2 regions of the Streptomyces rimosus genome follow, and region 2 is predicted to be linked to the other one. Evidence: riboswitches for the same ligand, from Rfam matches in the RefSeq annotation. Region 2 holds a riboswitch; the other holds the start of a gene.
What was found. Region 2 has a riboswitch for glycine ahead of gcvT (glycine cleavage system aminomethyltransferase GcvT). Riboswitches for the same ligand answer to the same signal wherever they lie in the genome.
Positions count from the first base shown of each region.

Region 1 (5,784 bases), 5.2 Mb from region 2:
GCGTTGCCGCTCCACTCCGGGGCTGCTGACCGCACCCCGGCACAGGCCGCCGGGGCACCGGGCGACCGCGGGGCGGACACCATCGGCTACCGGGGCCCGACGGCGTGCGCGGCCGCGGGGATCACTTACCGCCAGCTCGACTACTGGGCCCGTACGGGGCTCGTCGAGCCGAGCGTCCGGCCCGCCTACGGGTCGGGCACCCAGCGGCTCTACAACTTCCGGGACGTCGTCGTCCTGAAAATCGTCAAGCGGCTGCTGGACACCGGGGTCTCCCTCCAGAACATCCGCACCGCCGTCCGGCACCTGCGCTCCCGCGGGCTGTCCGACCTGGCGAGAATGACGCTGATGAGCGACGGCGCGACGGTCTACGAATGCACCTCGCCCGATGAGGTCGTCGACCTGCTCCAAGGGGGACAGGGCGTCTTCGGCATCGCCGTGGGCGTGGTCTGGCGCGATGTGGAAAGCGCGCTGTCGCAGCTTCACGGGGAGCGGGTGGACACCGGCGAGACGCTGGTCCGGCACAACCCGCACGACGAACTGGCGCGGCGCCGCAACCGGGCGGGGTGAGCGGGGGCGTACGCCGCGGGGCCGGGGGCCGATCGCCCCGGCGTGCTCCGGCGCATCCGGCGTACCCGACGTACGGAATACGGGCGTGCGCTCCTCGCGCGCCCGTTACGACGGCCTCCTGCGCCTCTGCCGCACCAGGAGATCCATAACGGCCACAGGAGCCGCACACGGCCTCCGAAGCGCGCACGCGGCCTCTCAGAGGATTCCGGAGTGCGCCCGAGGCAGGGTGAGGCCGCGCGCGGCGGGGTCGGTCGGGGCGATTGTCAGTGGTGTGGGGGAGCATCGGTCGTGTGAGACGTGCGCCGACGATCCTGCATCTGGACATGGATGCGTTCTATGCGTCCGCCGAACAGGCGGCGAAGCCGAGCCTGCGCGGAAAGCCCGTGGTGGTCGGCGGGATCGGCCCGCGCGGCGTGGTCTCCACGGCGTCGTACGAGGCCCGGGTCTTCGGGGTGCGCTCGGCCATGCCGACCGCCCAGGCCCGCCGCCTCTGCCCGAACGCCGCGTATCTGACCCCGCGCTTCACCCTGTACCGCCGGGTGAGCGACCAGGTCATGGAACTGCTTCACGCGCTGTCGCCGCTGGTGGAGCCGCTCAGCCTGGACGAGGCGTTCGTGGACCTGGAGGCCGGCGGCACCGAGGCCGACACGGCGGCCGCACGGGCCGTGGGGGAGCGGCTGCGGCGGGACATCAGACGCACGACGGGGCTCACCGGGTCGGTGGGCCTGGCCGGGGCCAAGATGCTGGCCAAGATCGCGTCCGAGCAGGCCAAGCCGGACGGCCTGGTGGTCATCGAGCCGGGGACGGAACGGGAGCTGCTGGGCCCGATGACGGTGCGTACGCTGCCCGGCGTCGGCCCCGCCACGGCCGAGACGCTGCGCCGGGCGGGCATCCACACGATCGCCGAGACGGCGGAGGCGGGGGAGGCGGAGCTGGTGCGCCTCCTGGGCAAGGCGCACGGCACCGGGCTGTACGCCATGGCGCTGGGCCGCGACGAGCGGCCCGTGGTGGCCGAGCGGGATGCGAAGTCCATATCGGTCGAGGACACCTTCGACGTGGACCTGACCGACCGGACCCGGGTGCGGGCCGAGGTGACGCGGCTGGCGGACCGGTGCGTGGAGCGGTTGCGGGCGGCCGGGCGCTCCGGCCGGACCGTCGTGATCAAGGTGCGTAACTACGACTTCTCGACGCTGACCAGGTCGGAGACGCTGCGCGGACCCACCGACGACCCGAGTGTGGTGCGGGAGGCGGCGGCCCGGCTGCTGGACCTGGTGGACACGACGGGCGGCGTACGGCTGCTGGGCGTGGGCGTGACCGGGCTCGCCGACTTCACCCAGGAGGACCTGTTCGCCCAGCTCGCGACGGAGAAGGCGGCCGAAGAGGAGGCCGAGCGGGAGCGCCGGGTGGCGGCGGAGGCGGCCCGGGAGGCGGCCGACGAGCCCGAGCGGCCCCGGCGCTGGCTCCCCGGGCTGGACGTGATCCATGAGGAGCACGGCGCCGGCTGGGTGCAGGGCAGCGGTGTCGGCCGGGTGACCGTACGGTTCGAGCAGCCGTGGTCCGGGCCCGGCCGGGTGCGCACCTTCCCCGTGGACGACCCGGCGCTGCGCCCCGGCGAGCCGCTGCCGCTGGTGGGCGGGCCGGCCGAGCCATCCACCGGGCCCGCACAGGAGGGCCCTGCCCAGAAGGACCCCGCCCAGAAGGGAGCTGACCAGAAGGCCCCCGCCCCTCAGTCCTCCGCCCCCGCCACCCTCCCGAATTCCGTGTCGGCCCGCGCGGCGTCCGAGCCGGGGACGGGCCCGGAGACGGAATCGGGGGCCGGGATGTCCAGCCGGTAGTGGTGGTAGAGCTGTAGTTCCTGCTCCGGCGAGAGGTGGCGGCCCACCCCGAAGTCCGGCGCATCCCTGATCAGCTTGCGGTCGTAGGGGACGTGCAGCACCTCGTCGACCAGATCGCTGGGCTCCAGGGGCACGAACGCGTCCCGGCTGAAGATCCCGGTGCGTACGGCCGCCCATTCCGGTTCTCCGGTCGCGTCGTCCAGGTACACCTCGTCGACGGTGCCGATCTTGGTTCCGTTCTTGTCGAACGCCTTGCGGCCGATCAAGCTGCGGGGATCGATATCGGTCTGCACGGTCCCTCCATGTGGTCGCAACTGCCTTGTGACAACTACCAAACGGCACATTTCATGCCCCGGCCACTCGAAGGAACGCCCGTTCGCCGCGCTGGTAGGCTGGCGAACGGCTGTCGACCCCATGCGGGAGAGTCCTTCGCCGATCATGGCGAGGGCGCCGAAGGAGCAACTCCTCCCCGGAATCTCTCAGGCTCATGTACCGCATGGACGAGGTCACTCTGGAAAGCAGGGCGGGCCACGGACGGGCACAGCGCCGGAGCCCCTCCTCACCGACGGTGAAAGCCGGTGCCGCGTGCGGAACCGGTGAAGCTCTCAGGTTGCGATGACAGAGGGGGAGGCCGTCCGGGCACCAGCGCCGTGGTGCCCCGCAGAGGTCGAAACGACCAGGAGGCCCCCGCAGATGACCACCAACCGCATCTCCTTGACCGAGCTGGAACGCGGTACCCCGTTCGAGCAGCGGCACATCGGCCCCGGTCCGGAGGACCAGGCCAAGATGCTCGCGCAGGTCGGTTTCGGATCGCTGGACGAGCTGACCGCGGCCGCCGTACCGGATGTGATCAAGAGTGCGGAGGCGCTGGGGCTGCCGCAGGGCCGCAGCGAGGCCGAGGTGCTGGCCGAGCTGCGGGCGCTCGCGGACCGTAACCAGGTGCTCGCCCCGATGATCGGGCTCGGCTACCACGGCACGTTCACCCCGCCGGTGATCCTGCGCAACGTGATGGAGAACCCCGCCTGGTACACGGCCTACACCCCGTACCAGCCGGAGATCTCGCAGGGCCGCCTGGAGGCGCTGCTCAATTTCCAGACCATGGTCGCCGACCTGACCGGACTGCCGACCTCCGGCGCCTCGCTGCTCGACGAGGGCACGGCCGCCGCCGAGGCGATGGCCCTCGCGCGGCGCGTGGGCAAGGTCAAGGACGGCGTCTTCCTGGTCGACGCCGACTGCCTGCCGCAGACCATCGCCGTGATCGAGACCCGCGCCGAGCCGACCGGCGTCGAGGTCGTGGTGGCCGACCTGTCCGACGGCATACCGGCCGAGGTGGCCGAGCGCGGCGTCTTCGGCGTGCTGCTCCAGTACCCCGGCGCGTCCGGTGCCGTACGCGACCCCCGCGCCGTGATCGAGCGGGCGCACGAGCTGGGCGCGGTCGTCACCGTCGCCGCCGATCTGCTGGCGCTGACGCTGCTGACCTCGCCGGGTGAGCTGGGCGCGGACATCGCCGTCGGCACCACCCAGCGGTTCGGCGTGCCGATGGGCTTCGGCGGCCCGCACGCCGGGTTCATGGCCGTACGGGAGAAGTTCGCCCGTAGCCTGCCCGGCCGCCTGGTGGGCGTCTCGGTCGACGCGGACGGCAACAAGGCGTACCGCCTCGCCCTCCAGACGCGCGAGCAGCACATCCGCCGCGAGAAGGCCACCAGCAACATCTGCACCGCGCAGGTCCTGCTCGCGGTGATGGCGGGCATGTACGCCGTCTACCACGGCCCGGACGGGCTCGCGGCCATCGCGCGCCGTACCCACCGCTACGCCTCCATCCTGGCCGAGGGCCTGCGCGCCGGCAGCGTCGAGGTCGTGCACGGCGCGTACTTCGACACGCTGACCGTACGGGTGCCGGGCCGGGCCGCCGAGGTGGTCGCAGCGGCCCGCGAGGCGGGGGTCAACCTGCGCCTGGTCGACGCGGACCTGGTGGGCGTGGCCTGCGACGAGACCACCGGGCGCGCGCAGGTGCACGCGGTGTGGGGCGCCTTCGGCGTCCAGGCCGACATCGAGCGGCTGGACGAAGCCGTGGCCGACGCGCTGCCGTCGGAGCTGCTGCGCGGCGACGCGTACCTGACGCACCCGGTCTTCCACCAGCACCGCTCCGAGACCGCGATGCTGCGCTACCTGCGCCGCCTGTCGGACAAGGACTACGCGCTGGACCGCGGCATGATCCCGCTCGGCTCCTGCACCATGAAGCTGAACGCGACGACCGAGATGGAGCCGGTCACCTGGCCCGAGTTCGGGCAGCTGCACCCGTTCGCGCCGGTCGAGCAGGCGCAGGGCTACCTCACGCTGATCGCGGAGCTGGAGGAGCAGCTGGCCACGGTCACCGGCTACGACAAGGTCTCCATCCAGCCGAACGCCGGCTCGCAGGGCGAACTGGCCGGGCTGCTGGCCGTGCGGGCCTACCACCGCGCCAACGGCGACGCGCAGCGCACCGTCTGCCTCATCCCCTCCTCGGCGCACGGCACCAACGCGGCCAGCGCCGTGATGGCCGGCATGAAGGTCGTCGTCGTCAAGACCGGCGCGGACGGCGAGGTGGACGCGGACGACCTGCACGCCAAGATCGAGCAGTACCGTGACGAGCTCGCGGTCCTGATGGTCACCTACCCGTCCACGCACGGCGTGTTCGAGGAGCACATCACCCAGATCTGCGCGGCGGTGCACGACGCGGGCGGCCAGGTGTACGTGGACGGCGCCAACCTGAACGCGCTGGTCGGGCTCGCCGAGCCGGGCAAGTTCGGCGGCGATGTCTCGCACCTGAACCTGCACAAGACCTTCTGCATCCCGCACGGCGGCGGCGGTCCGGGCGTCGGCCCGGTCGGCGTGCGCGCCCACCTGGCGCCGTACCTGCCCAACCACCCGCTGCAGCCCTCCGCGGGCCCGGAGACGGGCGTCGGGCCCATCTCCGCGGCGCCGTGGGGCTCCGCCGGCATCCTGCCCATCTCCTGGGCGTACGTCCGGCTGATGGGCGGCGCGGGCCTCAAGCGCGCCACCCAGGTCGCGGTGCTCGGCGCCAACTACATCGCCAAGCGCCTGGAGCCGCACTACCCCGTGCTCTACACCGGCCCCGGCGGCCTGGTCGCGCACGAGTGCATCATCGACGTACGGCCGCTGACCAAGGCGACCGGTGTGAGCATCGACGATGTCGCCAAGCGGCTGATCGACTACGGCTTCCACGCGCCGACGATGTCGTTCCCGGTGGCCGGCACGCTGATGATCGAGCCGACCGAGAGCGAGAACCTGGACGAGCTGGACCGCTTCTGCGACGCGATGATCGCGATCCGCGCGGAGATCGACAAGGTCGGTTCGGGGGAGTGGGACAAGGACGACAACC
Region 1 is NZ_CP023688.1:8,136,639-8,142,422, forward strand. It holds gene CP984_RS35675 (MerR family transcriptional regulator) at 1-567, shown strand, start outside; gene CP984_RS35680 (DNA polymerase IV) at 858-2,402, shown strand; gene CP984_RS35685 (PRC-barrel domain-containing protein) at 2,294-2,695, opposite strand; glycine riboswitch at 2,810-2,907, shown strand; gene gcvP (aminomethyl-transferring glycine dehydrogenase) at 3,096-5,784, shown strand, end outside.
Region 1: it holds a riboswitch for glycine, as region 2 does, so the genes downstream of both, gcvP (aminomethyl-transferring glycine dehydrogenase) here and gcvT (glycine cleavage system aminomethyltransferase GcvT) in region 2, are expected to answer to the same signal.

Region 2 (5,784 bases):
ACGCGCCGACCTCGTCGGCGATCCGGCGGAACGCCGCGAAGTCCAGCTGGCGCGGGTACGCCGACCAGCCGGCCACGATCAGCTGCGGGCGGGTCTCCTTGGCCAGCCGCTCGACCTCGGCCATGTCGACCTGGCCGCTCTCGGCGTCCACGTGGTAGGGCACCACGTTGTAGAGCTTGCCGGAGAAGTTGATCTTCATGCCGTGGGTCAGGTGCCCGCCGTGCGCGAGGTTCAGCCCCATGATCGTGTCGCCCGGCTTGAGCAGCGCGAACATCGCGGCGGCGTTGGCCTGCGCGCCGGAGTGCGGCTGCACGTTGGCGGCCTCGGCGCCGAAGAGTGCCTTGATGCGGTCGATGGCGATCCGCTCGACGACGTCGACGTGCTCGCAGCCGCCGTAGTAGCGGCGGCCCGGGTAGCCCTCGGCGTACTTGTTGGTGAGGACCGAGCCCTGGGCCTCCATGACGGCGGCCGGGGCGAAGTTCTCCGACGCGATCATTTCGAGGGTGGACTGCTGACGGTGGAGCTCGGCGTCGACGGCGGCGGCGATGTCCGGGTCGAGCTCGTGGAGGGAGCTGTTCAGAAGCGACATGACTCTTCCTGGGGTTCGCGGGGCGCACGGCCCCGCCAGGCGGCGGGTGGGCGGGTCAGCCGGTGAAGGCGGTGTACTCGTCGGCCGAGAGCAGGTCGTCCGGCTCGCCGCTGACCTTCACCTTGAACAGCCAGCCGCCCTCGAAGGGGGCGGTGTTCACCAGCGAGGGGTCGGTGACGACGTCCTCGTTGATCTCCGTGACCTCGCCGTCGACGGGGGAGTAGAGATCACTGACGGACTTGGTCGACTCCAGCTCACCGCAGGTCTCGCCCGCCGTGACCGTGGCACCGACCTCAGGGAGCTGCACGAAGACGACGTCGCCGAGCGCGTTGGCGGCGTGCTCGGTGATGCCGATCGTCGAGACGCCCTCCTCGGCGGCCGACAGCCACTCGTGCTCCTTGCTGTAGCGCAGCTGCTGGGGGTTGTTCATGTCTTGATTCTCCTGGATGCGGTGGCGTGCTCGGTGCAAGGGTCTTGACAGATGAGACGGGGGCGCGTCGTGGACGGTGGTACGCGCGTCACTTCTGGCGCTTGTAGAAGGGCAGCGCCACGACCTCGTACGGCTCGTGGGTGCCACGGATGTCCACCGCCACACCGGCGGTGCCGGGCGCGGCGTGCGCGGCGTCCACGTACGCCATCGCGACGGGCTTGCCCAGGGTGGGGGAGGGGGCGCCGGAGGTGACCTCGCCGATCACGGCGCCGTCCGGGCCCACGACCGGGTACCCGGCGCGCGGCACGCGGCGGCCCTCGGCGATCAGCCCGACCAGCTTGCGCGGCGGGCTGGCCTCGGCCCGGTCCCGGGCCGCCTCCAGCGCGGCGCGGCCCACGAAGTCGCCGCCGTTCGTCGTCTTCTCGAACTTCACGACCCGGCCCAGGCCCGCGTCGAACGGGGTGGTGTCGGTGGTCAGCTCGTGCCCGTACAGCGGCATGCCCGCCTCCAGGCGCAGGGTGTCCCGGCAGGACAGGCCGCACGGCACCAGGCCCGCGTCCTTGCCCGCGGCGGTCAGTGCCTCCCAGAGGGCGGGCGCGTCGGCCGGGCGGACGAACAGCTCGAAGCCGTCCTCGCCGGTGTAGCCCGTACGGGCGATCAGCGCCTCGACGCCCGCGACGGTGCCGGGCAGCCCGGCGTAGTACTTCAGGCCGTCCAGGTCGGCGATGGGGGCACCTCCCTGCACGAGCGGAGCCGAGTGCTTGGGGGACAGGGACTTCAGGATGCCGACGGACTCGGGTCCCTGTACGGCGAGCAGCGCGTACGCGTCCCGGTCGTCGCGCACCTCGGCGTCGAAGCCGTCCGCCCGCTCGGTGAGCGCGTCCAGCACGACCTGGGCGTTGGCGGCGTTGGCGACGACCATGTACGCGGTCTCGGCGAGGCGGTAGACGATCAGGTCGTCCAGGATGCCGCCCTCGGCGTTGCAGATCATGGTGTAGCGGGCGCGGCCGACGGCCACGCCGCCGATGTTGCCGACCAGAGCGAAGTCCAGCAGGTCGGCGGCGCGCGGTCCGGTGACGGTGATCTCGCCCATGTGGGAGAGGTCGAAGAGACCGGCGCGGGTCCGCACGGCGACATGCTCGTCACGCTCGCTGCCGTAGCGCAGCGGCATGTCCCAGCCGGCGAAGTCGGTCATGGTCGCGCCGAGGGCGCGATGAGTGGCGTCCAGCGCGGTCCGGCGGGGGGCTTGCGTCATGGTGATGGCTCCCGGGCATGGGTGACAGGACGGTCTCCCCATCTGTCATCGGAACCTGAGAGGTTCACCGGAAGGCCCTCGCCGGCCCCGGTTTGCACCTTGGGTGGAGCCACACCACGGCGGCCCGCTTTTCAGATCTGCCTCGCCCGCGCGGTATCGGGGCCTGAGAGATTCAAGGGAGGACTTGCTCCTTCGGCGCCCCGCCGTGGCGGCCGGGGACTCTCCCGCGCGGATTCAAGCGGCCGGTATGCAGTTGGCTGAGCGTGGCACCCGTACGGCGACGCGCGCGCCGAGGCGCGGTCCCGCACTGGGCGCGCACATCATCGCACGGGATCGCCGGATACAGGAGCCCTGGTCGTACCGGTGTTCGCCGGGGCGTCACGACAGTGTCCCGGGACCGTACTGATCGTGGGATTCCCTTGAAGCGCATTACCTTTTCTTGACACTCTGCGGGTAAGGGGCTGCGTCCCGGCCGGGGACGGACCACAGCCCCGGGGGACGACACCGGACCGGGAGGGGATCACGGTGCACAGGCAGGCCGTACTCGCGACGAGTCCGGGAGGCGTGCCCCCGGGCTGTGTGCCGGAAGCGACGGGAGCCGTCCCGGGGCCCCGGCGGCTGCCGCTCGGGGTGGTACGGCCCGGCCGGGCGCGGGACGCGGCGGTGGAGGTCGTCGATCTCCGGGACGGGCACGCTCCGCGCGAGGCGGCCGAGCTGCACTTCGCGGCGGGCGACGTCGTGGTGGTCTCCGGCCTGCCGGGCAGCGGCAAGAGCACGCTCATGCTCCGGGTGGTGCCCGCCGCCGACGGGCAGGGCGCCGTCGTGCACCGCGTCGACTCCCAGGACGTACGGGAGCGCTGGGAAAGCGGCAGGCTGCGCCGGCTGCCGTACGCGCTCTACCGGCCGCTGGTCCGCGCCTCCCACTACCTCGGCCTGCGGCGGGCCCTGCGCTCCGGCGGCAGCGTGGTGGTGCACGACTGCGGCACGCTCGCGTGGGTACGCCGCTGGCTCGCGCGCGAGGCCCGGCGGGGCGGGCGCGGGCTGCACCTGATGCTGCTGGACGTGCCGCCTGAAGTCGCGCTCTCCGGGCAGCGCTCGCGCGGGCGCGGCGTCTCCGGTTACGCCTTCGCCCGGCACCGGCGCGCGGTACGCCGCCTGGCCGCCCGTGCCCGCGCGGCCCGGCTCCCCGCGGGCTTCACCTCGGCGGTCCTGCTGGACCGTCCGGCGGCGGGCGCTCTGCGCCGGATCGGCTTCGAGTGAGCGTGCCGAGTTTCTGACGGTACGCCCGATTTCTGGAGGTGCACCCGGACGTACGCCTGACGGGCCGTACGGAACGTTCCGTACGGCCCGTCAGGACCGGTCCTAGCTGTGGCGTATCTCCCGCATCTGCGCCTCCTCCGGACGCTGGTTGCCGGGCCGATTCAGAGACCCAGGGCCTTGATGAGCACCGTGGGCAGCGACAGCACCGAGTTGAGCAGCGAGCCGGCGCCCTGCTGCTGGGGGGCCTCAGCGGGCTGCTGCTGAGGCGCTTCCGCGGCGGGCTGCTGTGCGTCGGCCGGCTGCTGCTGTGTGCCGGCGGGGCGCTGCTCCCCGTCCGCGGGCTGCTGCCTCGGCGCCTGAGCGGCGGGCGGCTGCGGGTCGCTGGTCGGCGCCTTCGGCTGGGCGGCGGGCTGCTCGTCCGTCTCGTACTCGTCGGCCGGCTGTCCCGACGGCTGGGGGACCGGCCGGTTGGCGGGCTGCGCGGCGGTCCCGTCGGCCGGCTGCTGGCGCAGGTCGCCGACCACCTTGTCCACGCCCAGGATCTTGAAGATGTCCACGACCGACCGGGAGACCGACTCGGTCAGCTGCCCGGTCCGGCTCATGGGGTCGGCGGGCTCCTCCGGCGACGGGGCCCGACGGCCGGTCAGCTCGTCGATTTTCACCCGCAGATCCTGCGACACCAGCCCGAGCCGCACGGTGTCGGCGGACACCGAACGGTCGGAGTCCGTATTCAGGATCTCCGCCAGCCGCTGGGCGTCGGCCAAAACCGTGTCCAGCCGCGTCCGCGCGGCCCTGACCTGCACGGAGTGACCGCGCGCTTCGGCGGACTTCTCGGCCAGCTCGGCCGAGGCGTCCGCCAGCCGGCTGATGTCGTCGACGATGACGCTCTGGTTGCGCTCATGGGACTTGGGGCCGTCCGACGCGCTCGCTGGGGCCGTTGCGCCGAGCGCGAGGGCGCCGGCGGCGGCCGCGCTGACGAGGGCGGGGACGGTCCGGTGCGTTGCCATCAGGAGACATGCCTTTCTGTAGGAACGGCAGGGCAAGATCACCCTGGAGCCACCTTCGGAGCGGTGTGCACGGTCCGCAACCGCTCGCGTGCGTTCGGTGGTCATCCGGACGCGTCAGGCCGCCGCCCGCCTGGTGGCGTTAGGGTCTTCGACCGAGTAAGGCGCGGTGCGCGGTACGAAGCGGGTGGGTGGACATGGACTTTCCGGAGCAGGGCATACCGCAGCTGGGGTGGCCCGCCAACGAACTGGAGGAGGTGCTCGCCGCCTCGGTGGGCGCGCCCGGCGCGGGCGCCCGCATCATCGAGGTGCTGGGGCGCAGCCGGATATGGGTGCCGCTGCCCAAGGGCGGCGGCCCGGAGAGCGCCGGCATGGGCCGGGCGGGCCTGGACCTGCCGACCGTCGAGATCGGCTCGGCCGCCTATGTACCGGTCTTCAGCTCCGAGCAGGAGTTCCTGAGGGTGGCCGGGCCGAACCTGTCCTACACCGTCGCGCCGGCCGCCGAGTTCGCGCGCGGCCTGCCCCCGCTGATGGGCATCGCGGTCAACCCGGAGGGCACCGTCGGCGTGCCGCTGCCGCCCGACGCAGTGGCCGAACTGTGCCGCACCGACCGCCTCGAACACCCCGGCGCGCCCAGCGGCGCCCGGGTCCGGCTGTTCGAGCCGGACTGGCAGGAGGAGCCGGTGGACTTCCTGGCCGCGGCCGGGCTGGAGTTCTCGGCCGCGGGCTTCGTCGTCACCGCCCGCCGCGCGCTGGCCAGCGTCGAGGGGGACGCGCCCGCGCTGTTCGTCGGCGTCCAGGTGGACGCCGCGGCCGTCGCGCCGCACGATCCGGCCGTACGGGACGCCGTGACCGGGGCGCTCGGCCGGGCCCTCGGCGGGACACCGCTGACCTGGCCCGTACAACTGGTCATGCTGGACCTCGCGCAGGGCGATCCGGTCGCCGACTGGATGCTGGAGCGGGTCCGCCCCTTCTACTCGCGCGAGCACGCGTAGCGGCCGTATCCGCGCCGCGGGCGGCCCCGTCCGCCGCCCGCCCCGGCCGGGCCGCGTCCGGCGGACGCAAGCGGCATGTGCTGATCCGACCGGGGTCCGGACGCAGGCTCTAAGCTGTTGGTGCAACCGGCAGGCGTACCCCACGTGCCTGCCGACAGAAGGGACGGACCACGTGAGCGCGGGTGCGCATCAGGGAGCGGCGGCCGGGCAGGTCGAGCAGATGCTGCAGCAGGTCTCGCCCGGCCGGTACG
Region 2 is NZ_CP023688.1:2,906,931-2,912,714, reverse strand. It holds gene glyA (serine hydroxymethyltransferase) at 1-589, opposite strand, end outside; gene gcvH (glycine cleavage system protein GcvH) at 645-1,019, opposite strand; gene gcvT (glycine cleavage system aminomethyltransferase GcvT) at 1,108-2,274, opposite strand; glycine riboswitch at 2,307-2,415, opposite strand; glycine riboswitch at 2,416-2,511, opposite strand; gene CP984_RS11795 (AAA family ATPase) at 2,800-3,534, shown strand; gene CP984_RS11790 (hypothetical protein) at 3,696-4,541, opposite strand; gene CP984_RS11785 (enhanced serine sensitivity protein SseB) at 4,736-5,533, shown strand; gene CP984_RS11780 (enhanced serine sensitivity protein SseB C-terminal domain-containing protein) at 5,706-5,784, shown strand, end outside.